DNA from 4 places in the Microbulbifer weihaiensis genome. Region 1 is predicted to be linked to each of the others. Evidence: predicted binding sites of a transcription regulator. Region 1 holds the regulator's gene; each other region holds the start of a gene.

Region 1 (5,024 bases):
ATATTGAATGCAGCCAGTGCGGTCGCCACATGCAGATTCGCACCGGCTCTACCGGTGTCTTCCTCGGTTGTTCCGGTTACGCCCTCCCGCCCAAGGAGCGCTGCACCAACACCATGAACCTGGTGTCCGGGGAGGAAGCGATCGACGCGGATAAGGACGAGGAAGCGGAAACCCGCCAGCTGCGTGACAAGCGTCGCTGCCAGAAGTGTGGCACTGCGATGGACAGCTACCTGCTGGACGAGCACCGCAAGCTGCACATCTGCGGTAACAACCCGGACTGTAACGGTTTTGAGGTAGAGAAGGGCACCTTCAAAATCAAGGGATACGATGGCCCGTTGATTGAGTGCGACAAGTGCGGAAGTGACATGCAGCTGAAGTCCGGCCGTTTTGGCAAGTACTTCGGTTGCACTAACGAAGCCTGCAAGAATACGCGCAAGCTTCTCAAGAACGGGCAGCCTGCACCACCGAAGATGGATCCGGTGCCGATGCCGGAGCTCGCCTGCGAAAAAGTGGATGACACGTATATTCTGCGAGACGGCGCATCCGGTCTGTTCCTGGCCGCCAGTCAGTTCCCGAAGAACCGTGAAACCCGCGCGCCGCTGGTCAAGGAGTTGCTGCCGCACAAGGACGAGATTGATCCCAAGTACAGCTTCCTGTTCTCCGCGCCGGTGGAAGACGACGAGGGTCGGGACACGGTGGTGCGCTTTAGCCGCAAAACCCAGGAGCAGTACGTGCAGTCTGAAGAAGACGGCAAAGCAACGGGCTGGAAGGCGTTTTACACCGCCGGGAAGTGGCAGGTAGAGGCGCCGGCCAAGAAGAAGCCGGCGGCCAAGAAAAAGGCCGCAGCGAAAAAGGCACCCGCAAAGAAGCGTCCGACCGGTAGCAAAAGTTGATGAGTAACCCCTATACCGGCAGCGTGGCTTCTGCGCTGCGGAAAGGCCAGCTGTTGCTTGAAGTGGTATCCGGTGGGGCGCGTGCGGATGCGCCCCCCCTTGCGGAAACGGCACTGCTTGAAGGGGCTCTGCTTCACCTGTGGCGGGCCTACCGGGCGTTCCTCGGCGAGCAGGCCCACCAGCTGGGGCTGGGCGCTGAGCCGGAAAGTGCCCGAGCGCTGAAGAAGTTGGCCGAGGCACGGCAGAAAACCAGTGCGGAAATCGATGAACTGGTCGGGTTGGAAGAAAACCCGGACAGCTGGTTATATGGGATGGCTTGGGCGTGGAAGGGGCTCTGGCGGCTTTCCGCCCAGAACCCGTTGGCAGATGTCGGTAAAGCCGGTGGCGCTGCAGCGGCCTCCCTGATTCCTCTGGCGCAGCTGGATGAGCCGCGGGTAGATACCCTGGGTGCTCAAAAATTAACCTTTTGGTGCCGTTCGCTTAGCGAGCTGATTGCTCGCCAGCGTGCCCAGGGGCAGGAGTGGTAGCGGGGTAATCGTGGGCAGCTGTGTTACACTGCGCGCAAATCCCGCTGTAACTGGAGAAGTGAATGTCCTCTGAGACCTTTGAAATCATCGAGTTGTCCAATGGCGATGTGGCGCTGCGCCGTGCCGGCCACAAGGAAGACCCGCTGGTACGCATTCATTTCTCAGAGGAGAGCCTGCACTTCCTGCGCGAGCACAAGGTCGCCATCGCCCGCGCGATGCTCGAGGCCGGTATCGAAGCCGTTCAGGATTTGAATGAGCTGGAGCCTGAGCCCTTTGAAGAAGAGGACGTGGATCTCACCGAACACACGATCCACTGAATTCTGCGACCATTGGCGGCAGCTTGCTGCCGCACATAAAAAAACAGGGCCCATCGGGCCCTGTTTTTTTATGCATGACTGCCAGGTGGGGTAGGTCGGATCAGTCCGCGTGTTGGCGGATAACCCCAACAGCCAGCCCTTCGATGGCAAAATTCTTGTCGCGCATATCCACCTGGATAACATCAAACTCCGCATTCTCAGGCAGCAGCTGAACCGTCGCCTGGTTGCCGCGGCGGCGGAAGCGCTTCACGGTAACCTCGTCATCAATTCGGGCAACAACAATCTGACCATTGCGGATGTTGTCAGTGCGCTGCACTGCGAGTAAATCCCCGTCCAGAATGCCCGCGTCTTTCATGCTCATCCCGTGCACTCGCAGCAGGTAGTCTGCTGGCGGGTGAAAGAATTCCGCAGGTATCTCACAGTACTCTTCGATGTTCTCTTCCGCGAGTATTGGATTGCCCGCGGCTACGCGCCCAACCACTGGCAGCCCAGTATGGTGATCCGGGATTCGAATACCCCGGGATGCTCCGGCCACCATTTCGATTGCGCCTTTTCTTGCAAGGGCCTTCAGGTGTTCTTCCGCAGCATTGGGTGAGCGAAAACCCAGCTCCTGGGCGATTTCGGCCCGGGTTGGTGGGTAGCCTGTTTCATCCAGATAGGACTTGATCAGATCCAGAACCTGAGCCTGGCGAGCAGTGAGATTTGTCATGGGCATTCCTGTTGTCTGTATTTTTATACAGTTGCTGTGATTATATACAGATTTAGGGGTAGCGCAATCTTTCACGGTGGGCGCTAAAAGGGCTGCTAAACTTGGGGTGTCGCTGAAAACTTTTTGCTGCCTGATGCAGCGCGAATTGAATGGAGGTAACGAAAAGACAGGAACCAGTACCGCCGGAAAATATCCCGTGTCCGCTCAGATGTCGTGGGTGTACAGCACTGCGTGCTAAGTGCCTTCGGCGCATTTTCCCGGGACCGGCTCGGTAAATTAAACCGCGTTGTTTGAATAAGGAGAAGGCATATGCTGGATGCAAAAATGCCGGAGGCGTGGCGAGTGCTGCGTATTCAATCGGAACTTGTCGATGGCATTGAGCGCTTGATCAGCCTCAAGGGGGCAGTCACCGTTTTTGGCAGTGCACGGTTCCCGGAAGATAGTCCCGAGTACCAACAGGCCGTGCGTCTTGGCGAGCTGCTGTCCAGTGAGGGTATTCCGGTGATAACCGGCGGTGGCCCCGGTTTGATGGAAGCGTGTAATCGAGGTGCATTTCCGGAATCGGGCTCTTCCATTGGCCTGAATATCGAATTGCCCTTCGAGCAATATCCCAATGCCTACCTAGATATCAGTTTGCACTTTCGCTATTTCTTCGTCCGAAAATTCATGTTCGTAAAGCACGCTGTGGGCTTTATCGCGCTGCCCGGTGGTTACGGCACAATGGACGAGTTGTTTGAAGCGCTGACACTCGTGCAGACAAAGAAAGTCTTTCGGTTTCCGATTGTGCTGGTGGGCAAGCGCTATTGGGCAGGCCTGGTGGACTGGCTGATGAACACGGTACTTGAACGGCAGTGTATCGATGCCTCGGATCTCAATCTTTTTCGGCTGGTTGATACGGTCGATGAAGCAGCGGAAATCATTATCGAATATATTCGAGAGCGCAATGAAACGCCCTGATGCAGCCTAATGTTGCGCGCACGTCAGGGTGAGGTGAGCGTGAGCGCATTCCAATCCGTTGCCAGTTGGCTGTGATCAGTAACCTTCATCAGTGCCGGAAAAGCTATCCCCCTCCAGCCGGTCAACGGCATTCTGTGCCGGCGAAAGCACCGGGCTTCGGTAACCCCCGTCTTCCGCATCCTGCATTTCCTCCGCTAAACGCCCGTAACCGGCATTGGCGTCCTCAGGAGGAGCAGCGCCTATCACTGGCAGTTGAGGCCAGCTGTCAAACTCGATTTCGTCGACGGTGCCGTCGAGATACTGTATTTCGATGCTGTGACCCTGATAGTCCACCGCGACCACCTCAAAAAGGTCGCCGGTATCAAAGTTCTCGAACCAGCTACCGATTTCCGGGGCAATTCTGGCCATGCGCATGCCCTCCTGTTGCGAAATTTTTGATCTCTCGTAGGCAATCTAGTGTTGTTGTCGGCAGCCCGGTAGTTCAATGGATCCGCTTTGCGGCAGGCGCAGGATGGCGCGCAGGCCGCGGGATTGCGGGGTATGGGGTAGCTGCCTGATGCGAGGTTGTTCCATTTGCCGCCGACTGTGCTAGTCTCGTGTGTTAAACAAGCGTTTAAATTAATGGTTTGAATTGGCATGAGTCAGCCAGATACAGTCGGTCGCATTCTGGACGCCGCAGAGGTGCTGTTCGCCGAACGCGGATTTACCGAGACGTCGTTACGCACGATCACCAGCACCGCCGGGGTAAACCTGGCAGCGGTGAACTATCACTTTGGTTCGAAAAAAGAACTTATTCAGGCGGTGTTTGAGCGCTTTCTTACACCTTTTACGGAGCATCTGGACCGAGAACTCAGCCGGCGTGCGAGCCAGGATGGCGAGTTACAGGTAGATGACCTGCTACAGAGCCTGTACAGCGTGGCGCTGGCCGGGCTGGCAAACGAGGGCAGGGATCCAAAGCGGTTTATGCGTCTGCTAGGTCTCGCCTATACCCAGTCGCAGGGGCATATGCGTCGATTCATCGTGTTGCGCTACGGATCCACATACCGCCGTTTTGCCGGGCTGCTAAGGGAGGCGCTGCCTGGGATCGACCCGGTTACTTTCTACTGGCGGCTTTATTTCATGCTGGGCGCCACAATCTTTTCGCTTTCGAGCTTTGACGCCATCGAGGCTATCCTGAGAGAGGATTTCGGAGCCGAAAGCAGCCTCGAAGAGACTCTCGCCCGTTTGGCTCCTGCTGCGACCGCGTTGTTGACCGGGCCGCAATAATCTCCAGTGTGCGGCCGTCACAAGATCTGTCGCGTATTCCATATATCATCGCAGGGCGAGCTACGGGAGTAGCTTGCCTTTGTGTTATTTCCAGGAGGTATACACATGTCGGCCCAGATCGGACCAGTGATGATCGACGTCGAAGGGCTGGTGCTCTCTGATGAGGATCGCGAACTTCTGCAACACCCTTTGGTCGGTGGACTGATTTTTTTCGCACGCAACTATCGCGACCGCGCCCAGCTTGAAGCCTTGGTTGGTGAGATCCGGGCGGTGCGTCCCGAAATCCTTCTTGCCGTGGATCAGGAGGGGGGGCGTGTACAGCGCTTCCGCGACGAGTTTACCCGTATTCCCTCGA
Region 2 (5,024 bases), on a different contig from region 1:
CACCTGAATGCCACCGAGCACGGCGATTCCATCGTGTTCCTGCACCGCATCCAGGAGGGCCCGGCCTCCAAGAGCTATGGCCTGCAGGTGGCCAAGCTTGCCGGTATCCCCACGGAAGTGCTGAACGAAGCCCGTGAGCGGCTGGCGTCACTGGAAGCCGGCAACACGACCCGGGACTCGGGTCCCGGCCCCGCGATGCAGACAGCCGCGAAGCCTGAGCTCAAACCGCAGCCAAAACCTGAGCCGCAGCCCATGCCACAAGCGTCCACCCCGGCCCAGGTAGATCTTTTTGGCAGCGCTCCGCACCCGGCAGTAGAAGCCCTGGAATCACTGGATCCTGACGACCTGACCCCACGCCAGGCGCTGGAACAGCTCTACGCTCTGCGCAAATTGTTATAAGCACTCAACCAATTTGACTCAAAAGCCACTACAATTCGCGCCAGTTATTGATAAAATCCGCAGAATTCCATGCGGGCCCACAGGGGGCCGGTAATAAGCAAGAAAGCCGCAGTAGCGTTGAGGGACAAGCATGACATTCGTAATTGGGGAAAACTGCATCAAGTGCAAATACACCGACTGTGTAGAGGTTTGCCCGGTAGACTGCTTTTATGAAGGCCCCAACTTTCTGGTAATCCACCCGGACGAGTGCATCGACTGCGCCCTGTGTGAACCGGAGTGTCCGGCCAACGCCATCTTCTCGGAAGACGAGGTGCCGGAAGATCAGCAGGAATATATCGAGCTGAATGCTGAGCTGGCTGAGGTTTGGCCGAACATCACTGAAAAGAAAGAGCCGCTGCCGGATGCCGAGGAGTGGGATGGCGTAAAAGGCAAGCTGGAGCACCTCGAGCGCTGATTTGCCAACGTTTCTGAAAAAGCCGTCTTTTACAAGACGGCTTTTTTGTTTGCGCCGAATACAGGTTTCCGCTGAAACCATCGGACTCACAACCAGTACCCCCCTTCCTTGAACCCCGAGAGCAGTAATCCGAGCAAGCATGAGAATGAAGTCCCTACGCATCCTTTTGCGCCAGACCATGGCTATCGCCCTTCTGGCCCTGCCCCTGGAAAGCTTTGGCGAGGATCGCCGCATTGCCCTGGCCTTTGGCGGCGCCATCCAGTCCGGAACCGAAGAAGACCTGCTGCAAACCCTGCAGCGTCTCAGGATAAAGGCCTCCCTGATACCTGGCTCGTCCGTTGATGACAACAGGGGGCCCTACTTCCTGCCGGCGCCGCCTATATTCACTGGTTCACCCCAGATCGAACTAGCGCCCGACAGCGCTCGCCGTCAGCTCGCAAGCGCCGCCAACATCCTGCGCAAACTGGGCAGTCGGGACTCACTTACGTTCCAGCCTTCAAACCAGAAGCCTTCAGAGCTCAAGGAAGTGGCCAATTATGTCGCCGACAACGCGTTTCCCGGTGCAGTGCTGATGCTCCATCCCATGCATGGCGAGCGCCAGCAAATGCTGGATGCGCTGCCATTGATCAGCGATCAGTTGCGAGCCAAAGGGTATGAGTTTGTCGCCCTGTCAGAGCTGCTCCCGGTGGTCGAAAAAACTACCTAGCGGAGCAGGCTTCGAGCGGCATTGCCGCACGCAAGCGGAATGGCATTCACAATCCTGCGCAGAAAAAGTGGTGATGGGCCTCAGGGTTCGTTATCAATGAGGTCGATTGGCTAACCTGGATAGTTATTTAGGTTGCCCGTCTTGAGCCGGCTAACCGCCGGTAGTCCCTTGCCACAACAGGAGTATTGCCATGTTGCGCTGGGCTATTATCTGTCTGGTCATTGCGCTGGTTGCGGCCTTTTTTGGCTTCAGTGGCGTAGCTTCCACAGCGACGGAAATCGCCAAGATACTGTTCTTTGTATTCCTGGTACTTTTCGTAGTCGCACTGATCTTCGGTCGTCGCAAACCGCCCCGTTGACGATTTGGACTATAAAAAAGGCCGCCCGAAGGCGGCCTTTTTTATCTGGCTATATTTTTTTATCTATCTGAATGAATGCCTTTACAGGCCCATCAAGTCCGACGCCTTGTTTAAGCCACTGACCATTCCGGCCACCGCCAACGCTTCCAGTATTTCCCCATCACTTGCGCCCTGCTCGCGGGCCAGCTTGATCAGCCGCTCACCGTGATCGTGCGGCGCCAGAATGGCGTGCCGGGCTACTTCCAGTAATGCGTGATCCCTGGGGTTGTAATGGGCATGATCCGGATTGGTGCGGATCCGCAACACCTCCCTGGGATCAACCCCGTATTTCTCCAGATGCGCACTGTGGTGGGCGATGCCTGAGTCACAGCGGTTATCGGCAGAAACCATCAACGCAATACCTTCCTTCAACTGCGGCGACAAATGGCCGAGCGACATCAGGTTACTGTACTGGGCCCAGATCAGCTCCAACAACGCAGGAGCATTGGCAAACGCGCGGAAGATATCCGGGATTTCCCCCAGCTGCGTGCGTATGTCATCAAAAATTGCGTGCACCCGCTCATCCGGGGCCTTCTCAACCAGGGGAATCCAGCTCACTTTGCCACTCCTCGCGCTTTCCAGGTAGGACCGGATCAATGGATTTCTATCGGCCCGGGCCCTTGAAACGCAAAAGGCCCCATCGCCGATAACCGCGCCGCCACAGCGGGCATACCCGACAACCCTAAAACCAACAGGTTTTAGTGAAAGCACAACCGTTGTTACAAGACCACGCCTGCGACCACAGCCCACGCCTGTGGGCCTGATACATCCGCAAACGCGCTACCTACAGGAAAGTGTAGTGGTAGCCAGCAGTCACAAGGCACGATTGGCGCTTATGTTGCTTACGCGCATATCGATGGTGCGCACAACCGATGCAAAGAAATGCACAAACAGGTCACGGCCGAACCTGTTGCGGCCCTTTCGTTACCGCGAACTCCCGTTGCACGCCGACCATCCCGAAGCGCACCGGGACAGAACCGCAGGGATTTCTAGATCCACGTATACTGGATATAATCCCAGCATGCGAAAGATCATCCACTGCGACTGCGACTGCTTCTACGCCTCGGTAGAAATGCGCGATGACCCCAACCTGCGGGGCAAGCCCATTGCCGTGGGCGGTTCCAGTGACCGTCGGGGGGTGATTTCCACCTGCAACTATGAAGCCCGCAGTTTCGGCGTGCGCTCGGCGATGCCAACATCGCAGGCATTGAAGCTCTGTCCCGACTTGATTGTTGTGCCGGGCAACATGAAAAAATATCGGGAGGTCAGCACGCAGATCCGCAATATATTTCTCGAGTTTACCGACCTTATAGAACCTTTATCTCTTGATGAAGCCTACCTTGATGTCACTGACAGTCCCCACTGCAACGGCAGCGCCACCCTGATCGCTACCGAGATCCGCCGCAAAGTGGCGGAAACACTGGGCATCACGATTTCCGCCGGGGTTGCGCCGAACAAGTTCCTGGCCAAGATCGCCAGCGACTGGCAAAAGCCCGACGGCCTGACAGTCATCCATCCAGCCGCTGTGGAAGAATTTGTGTTACGCCTGCCAGTGGCAAAAATTCACGGCGTCGGCCGCGTGACTGCGGAGAAGATGCACCGCAAGGGCATCCGCAACTGCGGTGATTTACGGCGATATTCCCTGGTTGAACTGGTTCAGATGTATGGCAAGTTTGGCAATCGCCTCTACCAGCTGTGCCGGGGTATCGACGAGCGCCCGGTCAACAGTGATGGCTCGCGCAAGAGCGTCAGTGTGGAGCACACATTCAGCAGCGACCTGTGCAAGTTTGAAGAGTGGCAGGAAGAAATGACCGGACTTTACAGTCGACTCTGGGAACGCATCGAGAATCTGGGTGACCGCTACGAAATCAGTGGTGCCGTGGTCAAGGTCAAGTACGCCGACTTCAGCCTGACCACACAGGAGAGAAGCAGTCGCGCAGCACGTATCAGCGAGTTCAAGCAGCTGTTGCAGCAATGTTGGGATAAGCGCAGCGAACCGGTTCGACTGCTCGGCGTAGGCGTGAAACTCAAGGATTTACGTGCCGAATTGGGACCGGAGCAGTTGCCGCTGCCTTTCAGGGGCAAACTCGCCTCCCGCACCTGAGCTCCCGGGGCTTCGCGCCCGGTTTCGCTCACATTTCGACCAATGGGTTTTCAAGCTGCGCGCAATATGGCGCCACTCGAAGCGCGATTTATCACCGGATCTCGATTGCCCTGCCACCCCCTCCCTTGCCGCCGGCTATACTCCCAACACGGTCTCGAAGTGCTTTTCGATCAAAAAATATGAAGCGTGTTATCCCCAGCGCATTTGTCGGCTGGTTCCTGAATTACGCCCGCAAGCTGAAACACCCACAGTTGTTCAAGTGGATCAGCGTGATTTTTTTGGTCGATCTCGTCATTCCTGACCTGGTGCCTTTTGTGGATGAAGTCCTGCTCGGCCTCGCCACGCTGTTTCTGGCATCCTGGAGAAAAAGCCGCAAATCCGAACCGGATGAAAAAGAGGTGAAAGGCCAGACCATCCATTCGGGCGACTTGACCGCAGAAGAGACACCGCACGCGGATCCCCAGAGACAAGAAGTACACAACACAAAATCCCAGAACGAACACGGCAAACACTGAGTCAGAGAGTAGTTTTCGCTCGGCAGTAATAAGAAGCGAAATAATGTAATACGGACAAATTGCTCGCAGCCCCGCAGTAACCAAGGCTGAAAACATCCGCTTCCGGCGCGCCGTCAATCGGCCGGTCGCGAGTGCGCATTCGAGTAACAGGACAATGGGAGCCAAAAGCCAAGGAGGCAAATCCCATGTTTGCGGACAAGTTGTGCAGTCTCAGTGACGAAGCTCTACTTACCCACTACCACAGCACACGCGAATTCAAAGCGTTCAAGCTTATCTACCAGCGCCACAAGGATCGCCTGTATCGCTACTGTGTTCAGGTAAGCCGCAGAAACTGTGCCGCCCTGCTCGAGCAGCTGTGGTTCAACTTGCTGGAAAAGCCCCCCAGGCTGGGCGGGCGGCTGCTACGTAACTGGTTGTACATTCAAGCCAATCGCATGCTTCAGGGCGGA
Region 3 (5,024 bases), on a different contig from region 1:
TTGTACGTTTATCCACCGACTACCTCCTCCCGCCAGGCCTGCAGCAGCGTCTGCAGCTTGGCCCTTGCGCGGTTAACGTGGGATTTTACCGTGCCCAGCGGCAACTTCATAATGCTGGCGGCCTCTTCATGCGAGAATCCGCGCTGCATGCACAGGTGCACCGCCTGACGCTGGGCGTCACTCAACTCCCCCATGGCCGAATTCAGATCCCTGGCCATCCCCAATTGCTGCGCCTCTTCAACACTGACGTCCGCCTGCGCCCGATCGACCGCTTCCTGGTCAACGTCAGGCGCATTCTTGCGCTTGTGACTCATGACCAGATTGTAGGCGATTCGGTACAGCCAGGTGCTGAAGCGGGCATCGCCACGGAATGCGGGCAATGCCTTGTACGCTTTGATAAATGCTTCCTGAGCCATGTCGTCCGCCAGGCCTTGGTCGCCATCACACAGTTGCCGGAGCGAGAATCGTAACTGTGACTGATAGCGACGAACCAGCTGGGCGTAAGCCCGCTGGTCGCCGTCTTCGACAACGCGTCGGATCAGGTCCTCGTCGTTGAGGTTCATCTGTGGCAGTTCCTAGCCCGCTTGTTGTTGACTCTGGTTATCCAGTTTCCAGTTGATGTAGCGGGCGACGCCGATAAACAGCGGGATCAGCCCCAGGCTTCCGGCACCAAGGTCTGCTGCCGCGGTAAGCCAGATGAATACTGCGGCGCCAACTGCGATCAGGGTAAAGCCCCGATCCTTGCTGGCCACTGCTCGCTGGCTATCCATGGCTTCCAGCAGCTCCGGAGGAAGATCCCGACCTTCTTCCAGCAACAGTTTTATGTTGCTTTTGATGTTCTCCACCTCGAGCTGCTTTTTGCGGTAACTGTTGCGGGTTACCAGCCAGACAATCAGGATGGGCGTGCCGAACACCGCCAGTATCGCTACCAGCGATACCAGCCACCCCAGATCATTGTCATCAGAGTGCCGACTCTCGTAGACCCGCATTTCATGTTCGTGCTCACGCGCCCGCTGGGCATGTTCACGGGCTCTTTCGGCATGCTCCCGCGCGATCTCCGCTGAGATGCCGATATCGATATTGCGCGGCACGGAATCCAGCGCTTCTTCAAGCACCAGGCCCTTCTCATCCAAAATACCTTTCTCTTCGAGTTTCTGGACAATGCGGCGGGACACTTCGCCACCGAACTCCTTGCCCAGGTTGACCTCGATATCGGCATTCTCGCCGTCGCTGCCACGGGTCAGGATGCGCAGTGACCCATCCTCCTGACGCAGGATCTTCACCTGTTTGTCCGCCTCTACCTTTGGGGGGGCAGGAGCCACCGGGGGTGCCGGCATTACCGGACTCGGGCTGGCGGTCTCCGGCTCGGCATCACTCTGCGCCATGGCACCGGAAGCCAGCCCACAAACCCCAAGAGCTACCGCAAATACTGCCGCCCACAGGGATCCGGCACTGGATTGTTGTTGAATTCTCGCTCTCATTTCGTTTTCTCACTGTTGCAGCAAACTAACGCCAAATCGTACCTTTGTTGGGCGAAACAATGAATAATACGCCTCGTCCGCAGGTTTCGCGCATCGGCAACTTGCCATCCCTCTGGAGCCGCAGCCCCTGGCTGCCGCGCCGGCAGGCAAGTTACCCGCTTACCCTGATGGACGAGGCCATACGCGGATTTGGATGCAATACCCGGTAAATTTTTACGACAGGACGCCAGATGGACGACTTTAGCAAAATCTCGGCCACCACAGTGCTCTCTTTCTGGTTTGGCGGCGCGGCCCTGGACCAAACGCCCCCGACAGCATTACGCAAGCGCTGGTTCAGTGGTGACAAGGCTTTCGATGAGGAGATCCGTCGCCAGTTCGGGCACGTCGTAGAAGTGGCGCTTTCAAGGGGAATGCCCGACTGGGGAGACACCCTGCAGGCTCAACTGGCACTGGTTCTGCTCTGTGACCAATTTACCCGTAACATCTACCGCGGCAGTGCCCTGGCATTTGCCGGTGACCCGCGGGCATTGGCCACCAGCCAGGCAATCGTCGGCCACAGTGATCTCTCCGCACTGGGTCTGCACCAGCGTGCGTTCTTCGGCATGCCACTGGAACATTCTGAATCGCCGGAGGTTCAGGCGCAGTCGGTAGCCTACTTCCAGCGCCTGATGGAGGACTATGAAGGCACGCCCGAGAGTCAGCTGGCGAGGAGCTACTTTCAATTCGCGGTGAAACACCGCGATGTCATCAATGCATTTGGGCGCTTTCCCCACCGCAATACGGCACTGGGAAGGACTAGCACAGCGGATGAACAACGCTGGCTCAGCGCCGGGGGAGGTTTCTGATGGATTTCATTGCCTGGATATCGCTGGCCGGCATCTGTGCTCTGGGCGCCATGTCGCCGGGCCCCAGCCTGCTCATCGTACTACGCAACGCCGCTGCCAGCCCGGCGCACGGCTATGCCTGCGCTATTGCCCATGGTCTGGGTATCGGCCTCTACGCGCTGCTCACGGCGCTGGGGCTCGCCTTACTGGTAACCGAAACACCCGCACTCTTCAAAGGACTGCAGTGGGCCGGGGCGCTGTTACTGGTCTACATTGGCTGGCAGGCACTCTCTGCCCCCGCCACCGGCCCCTCCAGCGCGCCCCCGCCTGCACAGCAGACGCTGTCGGGCGCCATCGCGCAGGGTTTCTCCATAGCGCTTTTCAACCCCAAGGTGGCACTGTTCTTTGGTGCCCTTTTCAGCCAATTCGTAAACGAAGGTCAATTGATTTCAGTGAAAATCGCCATGGCTGCACTGGCAGCCGGCATTGACACTTTCTGGTACCTGCTGGTAACACTCGCGGTGACGAGCGGGCGCAAGCGTGGCCTGAGCCTGGGCCAATGGGGCAATCGATTGCAGAAACTGTTTGGGGTGATATTGCTTGCCCTGGCAGCGCGACTCGTATGGAGCCTGTTCTAGGACAAAAAAATGGCCCGCGATGCGGGCCATTGATCTACTGCGGGGTTGGGGCCGCCTCAATCCTGGGGGGATAAGATTCGACGGCCTCGCACTCATTATGTACCGACGCCCGGCATTTTTCCCGACACTCCAACGCACCAGTGACTCCGCCCGTCTCACACCCCACCCCGTCCAAACCCCATATTGACACTGAATATTTATACAGGTACCGTACAGGCATCCAACCCAATAACAAGTCAGTCATCACGCACGACAACAGGAGGCAGTTATGGCGGTAGTAGCAGTTTGGAAATGCGATAGAGACGGAGCCATGTTCGATAACAAAAAAGACGCCGAAGAACACGACAAGATGCTGGAACTGGCCGCCAACATTACCGCACTGATCGAGCGGCATGTTGAAGGCGTTTCCGAAGAAGCGAGCGAAGAAATCGGCCTGATGCTGGCCAAACGCCGCGAAGTGCTGGCAAGAGCCTGTAAAGGCAAGCCGGAAGATTTACTCAGCGCTGACGATGAAGAACAAAAACAGAACGTCACCCCGCTGGCCGCGAACCAGTAATTCCCGGAATTGAATTTCCATCCCTGTACTATGCCCGGCCAAGCCGGGCTTTTTTATTTCTGCCCAATAAACCCGGGGATCAGAAAATCGACACGATATCGATCACCGCGAGAGCCAGGATCACCAGCCAGGTCAGTGCCGTCCCGGTGAATCGGCCGAAATGATAACCACCCTTGCCGGCGATAAATCCGACGGCGTGTAGCGCCCGCGCCAACAGCAGAGCGCCACCAAGGCAATGCAGCCACACGGCCGAAAGCCCGTTGATTTCTGCAATCAGCATGAGAATCAGCGCGAGGGGTACATATTCCACGGCATTGGCATGGGCTCGCACCACGACTTCCCCAAAGTGGTGACCACCGGTACCGACGCCTACTTTGTTACTGCGACGGAATGCGACGACCCGATAGGCCAGCGCCAGAATAAGCAATGCACTGAGCCCGGCGTACAGGGCGGTAATTTTTACACTCAACATCTTTTTTCTCCAAATTGAAAAATGGTTCGGGCGGTTTTCGGTAAAACTGTCAATGCACACCGGAAACGGCCAGAACCTCACTATTTATCATTTTGATCAGTTTTTATACGCATGTCCGTAACCGGACTCAGGTTTCAGGTAACGATCCCGCAAACGTGTGGATCGGGTCACCAGTGACCTCGGCTTGCCGTCAATCAGAACCACTTCGGCATAGCTGGTAACCTCGAGCGGATCCCCACTCCAAACCACCAGATCCGCCACGCCTCCAGGGGCAATAACACCACCCTCCAGACCAAAGATCTTGGCCACATTGGCAGATACCGCCTTGACCCCTTCTTCGTACGGCAGTCCGAAAGCAACCGCATTACCCGCAGCCTGACGGGACAGGTAACTATTGTGGGAGCCACCGTAGCCCGGGCCGCTGATCGCCACCAGAACACCAGCCTTGTGCAACAGCGCCGCATTCTCCATACGCGCCCCGAGGCGTTCGAATGCGTCCGGACTATTGCTCAGCGCATCGATCACAACCGGGACGCCCGCAGCCGCCAGCTTGTCCGCGACCATCCAACCCTCTGCTGCACCTTCTATAACCAGCTTCAGATTAAACTCGTTCGCGAGCGCCAGTGCCTGCAGGATATCGCTGGCACGGTTTACACCGATTACAACAGCCTGCTGACCACTGAGCACCGGCTGCAGAGCTTCCAGATCGGCCACGGGGTACGACAATTCACGCCACTCACCACGCTGGATGGCCCCCCGGTTGTCGGCATACTCTCGAGCTTCCGCCAGCGCATTCCTGACCTGCGCGAATGCATTGGCACGACTGCCACCGGCCAGTGATCCTCCGTATTCTCCCAGGTAGATTTTCTGTATCAGGCCGGTATTGGTCACGCTATCGAAATCACCGGTCAATTTGATGGCAAATCCCTGGCCCGCGAAGATTTTTTCTTCACTGCCCGGAGTCACAACGGCACGCGTCAGCCCTCCAGCACGATTGAACGGGATCAATGTCGAATGCGGATTGAACGCCGGAGCTGGATCAAAGGCAGCGCC
Region 4 (5,024 bases), 200 kb from region 1:
AGGGCAGCATCTGCAGTGACAGTTCAAAAGGGCACAGCTGCAGCGCGTCGGCCACGCCGGCGACAACGTCCGGTGTCAGTAGCGGTTCGCCAAGCAGCTTGTGCCGCGCTTCCGGCAGGCGATCGAAAAAACCCTGGGTGCGCGGGCATATCCCGTCGGCATCAAGGCTGCAGCGCCCGGTGCGGCAGGCGCAGGTTTTGTCCCGCGCCTGGATCTCCAGAAGTGACAGGGTCAACCCGCGATGATGCAGGCGGGTGGCGGTATCCCGCACCATCTGCCGCCCGGAGTTTTTCGCGGTGAGGTATACCAGCTGGTCGACGTGCTGTTCACCCATGGCCTTGATCGCGGGAAACAGCGTGCTGATGGTTTTACCGATACCGGTGGGCGCTTCTGCCAGCAGCTCGTTGCCATCGCGCAGGCTGCGGTAGGCGGCAACCGCGAGTTGCCGCTGGCCCGGGCGATAGTCAGGGAAGGGAAAAGTGAGCGCCTGCGCGGTGGTATGCATGCGTGTGCGGTGTTGCTGCCAGGCCTGGTGCCACTGCAGATAGGTATGCAGCGCTGCGTGGGCGAACGCCTCCAGTTCCGCGCGCTGGAAATTCTGTTGTTCCGGGTAGGACTTTTTGTCTTTCAGGTTGTACCACAGCATCTGCAGTGTCAGTGGGCCTGTGTCCCCGGTATCGCCGTGGGCCTGCTGCTCGAGGAGATAGCAAAAACCGTAGATTTTCAGCTGTGCCCAGTGCAGCTTGCGCACGGCTTCGGGCAATTTCTGCGGTGGGCAATAGGTGGTCTTGATTTCCTCGAGCATCGCCGGCTGGTGCAGGATATCCACGCGGCCGCACAGCTGAACCGGCTGCCCCGCAAACAGGAATTCAACTTGCAGACGGTATTCCGCTTCACTCCCGGGCGGGCGGCGCTTTTGCAGTTTCTGGTGCGCGCGAATACCTTCCTGGGCGGTTGGCCCCGCCGGGGCGTCCGCAAGCAGATCCCCCGTGCGACAGGCGAACGCCACCAGTTCACCCACAGACAGGCGCAAAGTTTCAGCAGTGGCCATCTCAGTCTCAGTCATCCCTGTCGCCATTCGACGTGCAATACCCGATGCGGTATCCCGTGGCGGGCGAAAAAACCGAGCCAGCGCTGCTGGTTCTGCTGCAGTCGGTCGCCGGGGCCTTTGACTTCAACCAGTTCGTAGCCGCCGTCAGCCGGAAAGTGAATCAGGTCCGGCAGGCCATTGCGGTGGTGACTGATATCCGCCAGCAGGCGCCGGAACAGTTCACGCCAGTGGTGCGCGGGAATGTGTTCCAGTGCTCGGGTCAGCAGGGCGGCCGACAGGGCCTCCCAAGCCACCAGTGGGTTGGCGATGCCCTGTTTCGAGTCGAAGTGTTGCCAGACCCGCGCCGCCAGCGTTTGCCCGGTGAGCTCTGCCAGGCGCTGATCCAATGCCTCGCGGCGCGATGGGTAAAAGTCGGGCGTACGGAAATCACTGGGCGCGACCTGAAATGGATTGAAGAAGGCTCCGGGTACGGGGGCAAACAGCAGATCCCATATGTACAGCCCCAGCACGCCATTGAACAGGGTGTTTTCCACGTAGAAGCATTCGCTGTCGTGTTCGCTCTCCAGCCAGGCCGCGGCGATCAATTCCACGCGCCCATCCGCAGGGGGTAGGGCGACGGTCTCTGTGGGAGGCTGGTAGCGGTCCGGTGCGGCCCAGTCTTTTGCGTGCTTTGCGCGCTTGGCGGTGCGGTGGCCGAAGCTTTCCGCAAACACAGTCTCAGCCTCATTCAGTGGTGCGGCGAGAATCTCGCGGCACAGTGAAAGCCCGCCATCGATATCGCCGCGCTTGACGGCAATGCGTGCGCGGCGCTCTCGCGCCGGTGGTCGCGTGCACGCCTGGTAGAGTTGATCTGCGGCATCCAGCGCGTCGCACCGTTCCAGTTGTCGCGCCAGTGTCAGGCGCAGGCGATCAACGCGCCTGTGCAGGGTAGCGTCTTCGCCATGGGCTGCCGGTAGTTGTGCGGCCAGTGCGAGGATGGCTTCACTGCCGTTTGCGAGGGCCTCGTCTGCCAGCATCAGGCAGTCGTAATACTGCAGGTGCTGTTCGATCTGCGCGCGACTCTGGAATGGCAGGTTGTGGCGGTCGAGGGGGTAGCGTTCGTACTGGTACAGACCGAGGTCCCGCAGCACCCAATCGGTGAGATCCTGATTGAGGTTGCCAAAGAAACACAACTTGAAGGTTTCAAAATGCTCCGCGGCCTGTACCGCCAGAATTGGTTCGCCTGCACTGACGTTGGCGGGATCCAGCGGCTGCTCCAGCAGGGCCTGTTCCAATTCCGGGCGCTTGATGGCATTCGGCAAGGGTGACAGGCTTCGCGGCAGCAGTTCCGCTTTGGTGAACAGCGGCAGGATTTCCGCCAGCGGGAGTGCGGGATTGCGCAGCAACAGCCCGCTTGTCACCAGCTGTTCCACGGCCCGGGGCAGGTCGTCAATTTCTGAGTAAGCGAGTTTGGTTTGCCGGAACAGGGCGCCCGCCGACGACGGCACCCCTTTGCGCGACAGCAGTCTTACGTACAGCCGCTGGCTGTCGGTCGCCAATGCCTGAAAATCCGCAAAAAATGCCCGCTCTTCTGCCGACAGCAACGCGTCGTAACGGGATATCACAAAATCCAGCAGTGCGCGGAAATTGCTCAGGTAATAGTCGGGGGCCAGTTCGACGGGGGTGGGCGAGGGCATAGCGGTACTGAATCGTGTGGGGATGGTGCATATTTGACTGTATGGTTATACAGCAGTTGCGGGGGTTGGACAAACGCTTGTGCGACCATCCATCCAGACTGTTCATGCCGTGACTGGGCTTCGGTATCGGAGCAGGTCAATCCGGGATGGCGCGTTACACGATTCGCAATATCCAGGAGCGCGCCGCCAACGAGCCCAATGTCTCGCCTGAGTCGGTCAGCTTTGGTGTAGCGATCGGACGCCTGGGCCGCGATGTGCCTTCGCCCTGCACGATGTGATGACGGGTACAGTTGCGGCTGAGTGGCCGCGGCTGCGACAATCGCCTGGGGCGATACCCGGATCCTCGCCCTATACATTCCCGGCCGAGCTCCCCCCCAGGTATCGCTCCGGCGACACCTGGGCCACGTTGCTGGTCATGATCGTTTATGCCCCAAAAGGAGATCCCTCGTGAGCATGCAGGCCAGTGCACGGGAAAATCGCGCGTGGCTACTGGGGATGCGCGAGTCCATCCCTTTGCTCGGGGGTTATATTCCCGTTGCCATTTCGTTCGGGTTGATCGCCGTTCAGTCCGGCTTCAGCAGCTGGGAGGCGGTGGCTATCTCCGTACTCATCTACGCCGGCGCATCCCAGTTTCTGTTTGTGGCCATGGTCGCGGCGGGAGCACCCCTGTGGTTTGTGGTGTTGATGACGCTACTGATCAACGCGCGCCATGTGGTCTACGGCCCCAACCTGGTTCCCTGGCTCACCACCAGCCGTTGGTGGCCCTGGCTGATGCACGGGCTCACCGACCAGATCTTCGCCCTCGCACATACCCGCCTTCCACAATTGCCCGAAGAGCAACGCCTGGGCTGGTTTTTTGGTGGCAGCCTGCTGGCCTGGTTCAGCTGGATAGGCGGGACAGCCATTAGCGCCGTGGCCGGTAAGGAACTGACGCAACAGTGGCCATTGCTCGGCGAAGTGATGCCGTTTGCATTGCCGGCGCTCTTCCTTGTGCTATTGGCTCCGCGGTTTACGTCCTGGGTGTGGTCAGTAGCGCTGGGCAGTACGGTGGTTGTTGCGCTGCTGTTTACCCTGAATGGCATGAGCAACGCGGCGATTCCGGTGGCGGCAATTGCAGGGGCAATTGTTTTTTTCGGTATGAATGCACTGAGGTAGCGGGGCAACAAGTAATGGACAGCGGAATCTGGGCAGCCTTGATCGTGACCGCCACCGGGACTTTCCTGATGCGCTCACTGCCAATGGTGTGGATGCAGCGCCACCTGGTAAGGCGCAAAGCGAAAAATACCATGGACGCCATGCCCATCTGGCTGGGTGTACTTGGGCCGCTTATGATTGCAGCGATGCTCGGGGTATCGCTGGTGCCTGCCAAAGCCGGCGTTGCCTCATGGGCAGCCACTGCGCTTGGGGTACTGGTAACCCTGCTTGTGGGCCGGCGCACAGGCTCCCTCGGCTGGCCCATTTTTGCCGGTGTCGCGGTCTTTGGGGGTGTGATATTCCTTGCGAATTCCGCGTGATGACTTAATGGCTGATGTAGAAATATGAAACTGATGATTGTGGGTGCGACTGGTCTGGTGGGTCGACATGTAATGGATCTTGCACTGGCGCACGATGCAGTGGACCAGGTGATCGCGCCCGTGCGGCGGCCACTTGCCGCGCATCCGAAACTTGTTGCGCCACACGTGGACTTTGAAGAGTTGCCGGCGGATGCCGGGTGGTGGCAGGTGGATGCAGTGGTCTGTGCCCTGGGTACCACCATGCGCATCGCGGGCTCGCGGGAGGCCTTTGCCCGGGTGGATCACGATTACCCGCTGGCGGTCGCGCGATTGGCCCACGCGCACGGCGCCCGAACCTATGTGCTGAATTCGGCCCTGGGTGCCGATCCCGATTCCCGCTTTTTCTACAACCGCACCAAGGGCGCGCTGGAACGGGATCTGCAGGGTATTGCGTTTGAATCGCTGACGTTTGTGCGCCCGGGGCTGATTGGCGGGCAGCGCGATGAGATTCGCCTCGGCGAACGCCTGGCGACCGTCCTTCTCAATATCGCCGGGCCGCTATTGCCGCGGCAATGGCGAATCAATCCCGCCACGAATATTGCACAGGCTTTACTCGATGCGGCGATAGATCCCAGATCCGGCGTCAGTTCGATAGGTTCCGCTGACCTGGCCTGAGCCCGAATCCACCTTGGTATCTACAAGCTACCTATAAAGTCAGGCCGCAAAAACGGCCTGACTTTCCGGCGTTTTGAGGTTTAAAAAATAAATTTACTGCCTTTCAAGTCAAACTCATCGTTTATCCTG

What was found. The regulator LexA, encoded in region 1, represses DNA repair genes until DNA is damaged. The targets are predictions, from matches to a motif close to ACTGTNTNTANANACAGT.
Region 2: a site for LexA is predicted at 2,960-2,977, ahead of dinB (DNA polymerase IV). Genes of this name have one in related genera too.
Region 3: a site for LexA is predicted at 3,132-3,149, ahead of ACNKU7_RS15075 (YebG family protein). Genes of this name have one in related genera too.
Region 4: a site for LexA is predicted at 2,764-2,781, ahead of ACNKU7_RS09365 (VRR-NUC domain-containing protein). Genes of this name have one in related genera too.

What each region holds. Positions count from the first base shown of each region.
Region 1 covers NZ_JBLWFL010000006.1:82,158-87,181, forward strand. Annotated here, with positions in the region: gene topA (type I DNA topoisomerase) at 1-893, shown strand, start outside; gene ACNKU7_RS08555 (DUF6586 family protein) at 893-1,420, shown strand; gene ACNKU7_RS08560 (hypothetical protein) at 1,483-1,737, shown strand; gene lexA (transcriptional repressor LexA) at 1,838-2,446, opposite strand; gene ACNKU7_RS08570 (LOG family protein) at 2,756-3,403, shown strand; gene ACNKU7_RS08575 (DUF6763 family protein) at 3,479-3,811, opposite strand; gene ACNKU7_RS08580 (TetR/AcrR family transcriptional regulator) at 4,040-4,669, shown strand; gene nagZ (beta-N-acetylhexosaminidase) at 4,775-5,024, shown strand, end outside.
Region 2 covers NZ_JBLWFL010000005.1:42,951-47,974, forward strand. Annotated here, with positions in the region: gene mutS (DNA mismatch repair protein MutS) at 1-399, shown strand, start outside; gene fdxA (ferredoxin FdxA) at 530-853, shown strand; gene ACNKU7_RS06540 (polysaccharide deacetylase family protein) at 999-1,559, shown strand; gene ACNKU7_RS06545 (DUF1328 domain-containing protein) at 1,750-1,917, shown strand; gene ACNKU7_RS06550 (carboxymuconolactone decarboxylase family protein) at 1,999-2,514, opposite strand; gene dinB (DNA polymerase IV) at 2,978-4,060, shown strand; gene ACNKU7_RS06560 (DUF6116 family protein) at 4,240-4,575, shown strand; gene ACNKU7_RS06565 (RNA polymerase sigma factor) at 4,761-5,024, shown strand, end outside.
Region 3 covers NZ_JBLWFL010000014.1:117,414-122,437, forward strand. Annotated here, with positions in the region: gene ACNKU7_RS15045 (hypothetical protein) at 1-16, opposite strand, end outside; gene ACNKU7_RS15050 (sigma-70 family RNA polymerase sigma factor) at 9-563, opposite strand; gene ACNKU7_RS15055 (DUF6249 domain-containing protein) at 576-1,481, opposite strand; gene ACNKU7_RS15060 (hypothetical protein) at 1,541-1,690, shown strand; gene ACNKU7_RS15065 (DUF924 family protein) at 1,712-2,326, shown strand; gene ACNKU7_RS15070 (LysE family translocator) at 2,326-2,943, shown strand; gene ACNKU7_RS15075 (YebG family protein) at 3,212-3,499, shown strand; gene ACNKU7_RS15080 (MAPEG family protein) at 3,579-3,971, opposite strand; gene ACNKU7_RS15085 (amidohydrolase family protein) at 4,068-5,024, opposite strand, start outside.
Region 4 covers NZ_JBLWFL010000006.1:277,715-282,738, forward strand. Annotated here, with positions in the region: gene ACNKU7_RS09360 (ATP-dependent DNA helicase) at 1-1,066, opposite strand, end outside; gene ACNKU7_RS09365 (VRR-NUC domain-containing protein) at 1,063-2,727, opposite strand; gene ACNKU7_RS09370 (hypothetical protein) at 2,874-3,005, shown strand; gene ACNKU7_RS09375 (AzlC family ABC transporter permease) at 3,181-3,882, shown strand; gene ACNKU7_RS09380 (AzlD domain-containing protein) at 3,897-4,241, shown strand; gene ACNKU7_RS09385 (NAD(P)H-binding protein) at 4,266-4,895, shown strand; gene ACNKU7_RS09390 (MAC/perforin domain-containing protein) at 4,976-5,024, opposite strand, start outside.